Regions from separate parts of the Pseudomonas sp. HLT2-19-2 genome, predicted to be linked through region 2. Evidence: riboswitches for the same ligand, from Rfam matches in the RefSeq annotation. Region 2 holds a riboswitch; the other holds the start of a gene.

Region 1 (3,680 bases), 1.2 Mb from region 2:
AAAGCCGATCGCGGTCGCAGGCAGCCACGGTGCTCAGGTCGCTGAGTTCCGGGTCCGGGCGGTCATCGCCGGGCACCAGAATCAGCTGCACGCCGCGCTGGGACAACTCCACCAAGCGCTCCACGCCATAGCGCCAATAGGCGATGCCGCCGTGCAGCGAGATCAGAATCACCTTGGCGTGGCGCAGCACTTCGTCGACATACAGGTCGACCGACGCGTGATTCTGCACCTGCATCGGGTTGGCCAGGCGCACGCTCGGGTAATCGTCGGGCAACTGCTGCGCCGCTTCGGCGAGCAGCGCTAGGCTGGAGTCGCCGCTGCACAAGATCACCAGCTCGGCGGGGGTTTGTCCAAGGTCGGCAATGTTGTCATCCGACACGAAACCGCCGGGTTGGGTCCTGAGCAGGTGCATGGCTTAAACGCTGAGCGCAGCGCGCAATTGCGTTTCGATTAGAATTCCGTCCAGTTCCTGGCCGATCAATACCAGGCGCGTGGTGCGCGCTTCGTCGGCGCCCCACTGACGATCGAAATGCTTGTCGAAACGTGTGCCCACGCCCTGGATTAACAGGCGCATTGGTTTGTTCGGGATGGCGGCGAAACCTTTGACACGCAAGATGCCGTGCTGAACCACCAATTGAGTCAACGCGTCCAGCAGCAGGCTTTCGTCTGCCTGGGGCAGTTCGATCGAGATCGAATCGAAAGCATCGTGATCGTGATCGTCCTCACCTTCATGGTGGTGATCGTGATGGCTGTGACGGCTGTCGATGTGTTCTTCGGAACCGGCACCGAGGCCGATCAGCACGTCCAGTGGCAGACGACCACTGCTGGCTTCGATGACTTTCACGGCGGGCGGCAACTCTTCAGCGACTTCCAGGCGCACACGGGCCAGGTCTTCGGGGCTGATCAGGTCGGCCTTGTTGAGGATCACCAGGTCGGCGCTGGCCAGTTGGTCGGCGAACAACTCGTGCAGCGGCGATTCGTGGTCCAGGTTCGGGTCGAGTTTGCGCTGGGCATCGACCTGGTCCGGGAAAGCGGCGAAGGTGCCGGCGGCGACCGCTGGGCTATCGACCACGGTGATGACCGCGTCAACAGTGCAGGCGCTGCGGATTTCCGGCCACTGGAAAGCTTGCACCAGCGGTTTTGGCAGGGCCAGACCCGAGGTTTCGATGAGGATGTGGTCGAGGTCGCCGCGACGGGCGACCAGTTCGCGCATCACCGGGAAGAATTCTTCTTGAACGGTGCAGCACAGGCAGCCATTGGCCAATTCATAAACGCGGCCGTTGGCTTCTTCTTCTGTGCAGCCGATGGAGCACTGCTTGAGAATTTCGCCGTCGATGCCCAGCTCGCCAAACTCGTTGACGATCACCGCAATACGACGGCCCTGAGCGTTGTCGAGCATGTGCCGCAGCAACGTGGTTTTGCCCGAGCCGAGGAAGCCGGTAACGATGGTGACAGGGAGTTTGGCCAGTGTTTTCATCGGATGCCCTTTGGCAAGGTGGCGGGCATACGGGACGACGACCGGCAACGCGGACGCGCGTGCCTGAAGAGTTCGCCACCGGATCACCCCGCCCGGTTGAAAGTGAGAATCTGTGTCGAGGCAGGTCTCCTGGCTGACGGCTTGCCAGTCGTTCGACTGACGTTGGCTGCGCCTTCCCGCGGGCCCGATAGACAGGGCTTGCAGTGGCGTGGCAGCCAACAGAACCGTTCACAGTTGCGGGGGCAGCCGCGGCATCGACCGCGTTCCCTTCTTAGCTTCGGCAGACGCCGAAGAACCTCGAAAGCGCAAGGCTACGCATCGTCTCGGGGCGGGTCAATGTCCTACACAGAGCCAATCATCATTCGGTACCGAGTTGAGAACCCTTGCCAATTGACGCCCAACCCCCGCCCATGCTCTCCTACACGCCTTGTTACGGGTGCCCTTCACAGGGTGAAACGGGAAACCGGTGAATCATGTGCTTTACTCTAAAGCCATGTCAGTCCGGTGCTGCCCCCGCAACGGTAAGCGAGCGAAGCGTCAGATCCACTGTGCCAGCAGTTCGGCATGGGAAGGTGATGTTTGCAGGTCAAGGCGAAAGCCAGCGCCCCTCGTGAGCCCGGAGACCGGCCCGCAACACAAAGTGACCATTACGATCACTGAATAACAAACCCGCGGTGGGCGGGCGCTGTTTGAACCTCTGCGCGCCCGACTCGCAGGGGTCTTCCATGCGCTCTATTCACCCGCTGACAGACCAGAGGGAAGCGCCATGTCGATCATCAGCAGCACCGGCAGCAACACCGATAAGAGCACCGCCAGCACCACCACGACCCTGACTCAACGCCTGACCGCCGCCGTGTTTGCGTCGATCCTTGGCGCTAGCCTGGTGTATTTCGCCGGTTTCTCGCACATCGAAGCGGTGCACAATGCCGCGCACGATACCCGCCACAGCTCTGCATTCCCGTGCCATTGAGACCTGCTGACATGATCAAGCGTATTGCGCAAACCGCAGGGTTCACCGGGCTGCTGGCCGCCCTGCTGCTGACCCTGCTGCAAAGCTTCTGGGTGGCTCCGCTGATTCTGCAGGCCGAGACTTACGAAAAGTCCGAGCCCGCCGCTGTTGCCGTTCACGAACACGCCGCGGGTGCTGTCGCCGCTCACACTCACGACGCCGATGCCTGGGAACCGGAAGACGGCTGGCAGCGCGTGCTGTCGACCACGGGCGGCAATCTGGTGGTAGCGGTCGGTTTCGCCCTGATGCTTGCCGGTCTTTACACCTTGCGCGCACCGACTCGCACTTCCCAAGGCCTGCTATGGGGCCTGGCCGGTTATGCGACGTTCGTGCTGGCACCCACCCTCGGCCTGCCGCCTGAGCTGCCGGGCACCGCCGCTGCTGATTTGGCGCAACGGCAGGTCTGGTGGATCGGCACTGCCGCCTCCACGGCGGTCGGTATCGCATTGATCGTGTTCAGCCGCCACTGGTTGATGAAAGTGCTCGGCGTGGCCATTCTGGCCGTTCCTCACGTGATCGGTGCACCACAACCGGAAGTCCATTCGATGCTGGCTCCAGAAACCCTGGAAGCTCAATTCAAAATCGCTTCGCAGCTGACCAACGTGGCGTTCTGGCTGGCCCTGGGCTTAGTCAGTGCCTGGTTGTTCCGCCGCAAAAGCGATGGTCAATACCACACATGACTGACCTCAGTGCAGCGCCGACCCTGGTGGTCGGCCTGGGCTGCCAGCGCGGCTGCCCCGTCAGCACGCTGCGGGCGTTGCTCGATCAGGCGTTACAGGCTCATAAAATCGAGCTCCACCAGATCAAGGCGTTGGCCAGCATTGACCTGAAGCGCGAAGAACCTGGTTTGATCGAGTTGGCCGAACAGCTAGCGCTGCCACTGATGTACTTCAGCAGCGAACAACTGGCCTGCTATCAACCGCAACTCAGCCACCGCTCGGACATCGCGTTCGAACGCACCGGCTGCTACGGCGTCGCGGAAAGTGCCGCCCTGGCCCTGGCCGAACAGTTGGCCCAGGCACCGGCAAAATTGCTGATTCCACGACAAAAATATGCCCAGGCCACCTTGGCATTGGCCTGCGTCGCCTGAAATCCTCAATAATCCCTGTCTTTGATCATGAGCAATCTTCATCTGAAGCTTTGTCCAGCCCCTTTTTCTCACAGGAACCGACGATGACCGTCTACTTCATTGGC
Region 2 (3,680 bases):
CATCCAAAGACATTGCCCACGTTGATAGTCACCATCAACTCAATGAAGTTCTCTTAAAAATTCCGGGGCGTAACATCGCCTCCATACCCAGCAACCGAAGCGGCAGGGTTCAGTGAGGAACATCGCTGCGCGACCGTGGAAATCAAAGGCGCCGATTACTCCGTTCAGGAGTTTTTAATCAGTGCCTGGACACTCCCGGAGAACATTCGCTACCAGATCATTCGTGAGCGCTACTGACCGAAATCGACACAATGCAGCCAGTCGTGATGGGCGGCTTCACTACCCTTAGTCAGTCCCTTCCCGCACCAACCGCCTGACCTCAGCCTGTATGGCATAAGCCGGCGCCTCCAAAGCATTGAAATCTTGTGTATACCGCTGGGCGAATCCTTCTACCCCCCATTCCTGAAACTGCTGCACGTGCTTTAGTTCGTGAGCCCAAAGCGCGATGTTCTGTTCTGCGGTTTGAGCGTCCCGGAAGAGGATGATGTCGATCAGCGTCACGGCACCGACATCGGGGTTTTGCAGCATGGCAGTGGCGGCGCTGAATTGGCCGTTGTCGCTAACCTTGTAGCGCGCGGTATCGAGCACGCTGGGGTCGTACCAACGCAACAGTTGCTCCCGGATGTGCGGTGGAATGGGCTGGATGCCGGCGTTGGCTGCTTCAGCGCGGGCTTGGGTCAGCCACAGCGCCAGGGCAGGTGCCGCGATCTGGTAGATGCCATCAGACAGGGGGCCGAGCAGTTGTCCTGCGTCTGGCAGGCAGATGCAGCCGTCCAGGCACACTTGTTTCTCGCCAGGTGGGCAGGCGTTGGTCTGGGCTGGCACTTCAAGCGTCAGGCAAAGAACAAACAGCGCCACCAGGCGCGTGGTGATGGGTGGCATTGGGCGCTCCAGGGACGGACGCAGCACGAACAGTGGGTCACAATTGATCGACGACCCGCATAACTTTAGCGTATCGCTATCGGACTCTTCTCGATGACCGCTTCACGCCCTGAGGAAATCAGTCGTGAACAGGCAGACATCAGCCAAAAGCGCTCAGTGGTGATATTCGGCATGATCGACTACCATGCCGGCCGCCGGTTTCCAAATGGGATTAATAGGGAATCCGAGATGCCTGACACGGCATCAAACGGAACTGCCCCCGCAACTGTAGGTGCTGAGCCTGCTCCTGAACTGCCACTGGGATCACTCCCGGGAAGGCTGGAGCCTGGCGACGACGCATCAGTCAGGAGACCTGCCGGCCAAGTAAATCACTAACCGGCGGGGTGTCCGGGAAGGACATCCTTGCGCCGAGCGTCGCCTGAGTGATCGGCACTTCACTGCTTCAATGGCAGCGATCGATGATGTGTTTCCAGTCCGTACCCCTGCTCTTGTACGGTCAAATGGAGATTGCGTCATGCTGCTGTTCCGCCTTGCCACCCTCGCCACTGCCCTGGGACTGTCCACCCTCGCCCATGCGGCCCCGACCCACTATCCCCTGACCGTCGAGAACTGTGGCAGCACGTTGACCTTTCAGCAGGCACCCAGCCGTGTCGTGACCATCGGCCAGGCTGGCACTGAAATGCTCTACGCCATGGGCCTTGGCAACACGCTGGTCGGCACTTCGCTGTGGTTCAACGATGTGCTGGCCACGTACAAGACAGAGAACGACACGATCGAGCGCCTGGCCGATAACGAGCCGAGTTTCGAGGCGGTGATCGGCAAGCGTCCGCAGCTGGTGGCAGTGGAGCTGGAGTGGATGGTCGGCCCGCAAGGCGTGGTCGGTACTCGCGACCAATTTCACGAACTGAAGATTCCGACCTACCTGATGCCCTCCGACTGCGAAGCCAAGGACAACCTGGTCGGTGCCGATGGCACACGTCTGGAGGCATTTCACATCGACAGCCTCTACAAAAGCATCAGCCAATTGGCTGAAATTTTCGATGTGCAGGAACGTGGCCAGCAGCTGACCGCCCAACTCAAGGCCAGCCTGGCCAAGTCCATTGCCACCGTACAGAACAAGGATCTGAAGCACACCAGTGCGCTGTTCTGGTTCTCCAGCGCCAGTCTGGATATCGACCCCTATGTCGCCGGGCACAAGGGCATTCCCGACTTCATGTTGAACACGTTGGGTGTGCGCAACGTGGTGGAGTCCGATGAAGAATGGCCAACAGTCGGCTGGGAAACCATCGCCAAGGCCAACCCGACCTTCCTGGTCATCGCACGCATGGATCGCCGTCGCTTCCCGGCTGACGACGATCAAAAGAAACTGGAATTCCTGCGTAGCGACCCGGTGACCCGCAACATGGACGCCGTGAAAAACAACCGCATCATCATCCTCGACGCCATGGCCATGCAGGCCAGCGTAAGAATGTTCGACGGTCTTGAAACCCTGGCATCAGCCATCAACGGCGACGACCTGCCGAAATGACCACGACGCTGATTCGTACGCTGCTGGCATTGCTGACACTGCTGCTGGCCGTGATTGCCGGTGTGGCCATCGGTGAAACGAGCATCGAGCCGAGCGTGGTGTTCCAGGTGCTGGCCAACAAGCTGTGGACTGCTGGTTATGTCCTCGATCCGATAGACGAAGGCATCGTCTGGAATTACCGCCTGACCCGCGCGCTGGTGGCAGCGGCCTGCGGTGCGGGCCTGGCCACCTGCGGGGTGATCCTGCAATCGCTGTTGCGTAACCCGCTGGCCGATCCTTATCTGCTTGGCATTTCCGCCGGCGCCTCGACGGGCGCTGTACTGGTGGCATTGCTGGGCCTCGGGGCGGGGCTGATTTCGCTGTCGGCCGGGGCGTTTGTCGGCGCCGTTGCCGCCTTCGCCGTGGTTGTTTTGCTGGCCCGCGCCAGTGGTTCAAACGGCGGTACCGGGCAGATCATCCTGGCGGGGATTGCCGGCTCACAGTTGTTCAATGCGCTCACCGCGTTTCTGATCACCAAGTCGGCCAGTTCCGAACAAGCCCGCGGCATCATGTTCTGGTTGCTGGGCAATCTCAGCGGTGTGCGCTGGCCGTCGGTGTGGCTGTCGGTGCCCGTGGCATTGATCGGTCTCGCGGTGTGCCTGTGGCACCGTCGGGCGCTGGATGCCTTCACTTTTGGCGCCGACTCAGCCGCCTCGCTCGGCATTCCGGTACGCCGAGTGCAAATTCTGTTGATCAGCTGCGCCGCACTGGTGACGGCGGTGATGGTGTCGATTGTCGGCTCCATCGGTTTCGTCGGACTGGTCATTCCCCATGCCGTGCGACTGCTGCTGGGCACCCGGCATGCGCGTCTGCTGCCGGCGAGTGCGCTGGGTGGTGCAGTGTTTCTGATCGCGGCCGATGTGCTCTCCCGAACGCTGATCAAAGGCCAGGTGATCCCGGTCGGCGTCATCACCGCACTGGTTGGCGCGCCGGTGTTCGCGTTGATCCTGATCGGTCGGAGGAATGCCCGATGAATGCTGCCTCGCCTGTTATCGGCGACTCCGTACTGCGTTGCTCCGGCCTCGGGTTCCATGTCCGCGACGCTGAGTTGCTGCACGACATCCACCTGGGCATCCGTCGTGGTGAAACCCTGGGCCTCGTCGGGCCCAACGGTTCGGGAAAATCCACGCTGCTTAAACTGCTGGCCGGCGTGCGCGTCCCCAGCCGGGGAGACATCCACCTCAACGGCCAGTGCCTCAAGGCGCTGTCACGACGAACCATCGCGCAAACC

What was found. Region 2 has a riboswitch for cobalamin ahead of ACYZTU_RS11990 (ABC transporter substrate-binding protein). Riboswitches for the same ligand answer to the same signal wherever they lie in the genome.
Region 1: another riboswitch for cobalamin. It lies ahead of ACYZTU_RS17475 (CbtB domain-containing protein); the one in region 2 lies ahead of ACYZTU_RS11990 (ABC transporter substrate-binding protein).

Annotation. Positions count from the first base shown of each region.
Region 1 covers NZ_CM142712.1:3,754,031-3,757,710, forward strand. The annotation lists gene cobN (cobaltochelatase subunit CobN) at 1-412, opposite strand, end outside; gene cobW (cobalamin biosynthesis protein CobW) at 416-1,477, opposite strand; cobalamin riboswitch at 1,580-1,792, opposite strand; cobalamin riboswitch at 1,895-2,123, shown strand; gene ACYZTU_RS17475 (CbtB domain-containing protein) at 2,244-2,447, shown strand; gene ACYZTU_RS17480 (CbtA family protein) at 2,459-3,166, shown strand; gene ACYZTU_RS17485 (cobalamin biosynthesis protein) at 3,163-3,576, shown strand; gene cobM (precorrin-4 C(11)-methyltransferase) at 3,660-3,680, shown strand, end outside.
Region 2 covers NZ_CM142712.1:2,565,677-2,569,356, reverse strand. The annotation lists gene ACYZTU_RS11995 (eCIS core domain-containing protein) at 286-882, opposite strand; cobalamin riboswitch at 1,054-1,256, shown strand; gene ACYZTU_RS11990 (ABC transporter substrate-binding protein) at 1,397-2,410, shown strand; gene ACYZTU_RS11985 (FecCD family ABC transporter permease) at 2,407-3,423, shown strand; gene ACYZTU_RS11980 (ABC transporter ATP-binding protein) at 3,420-3,680, shown strand, end outside.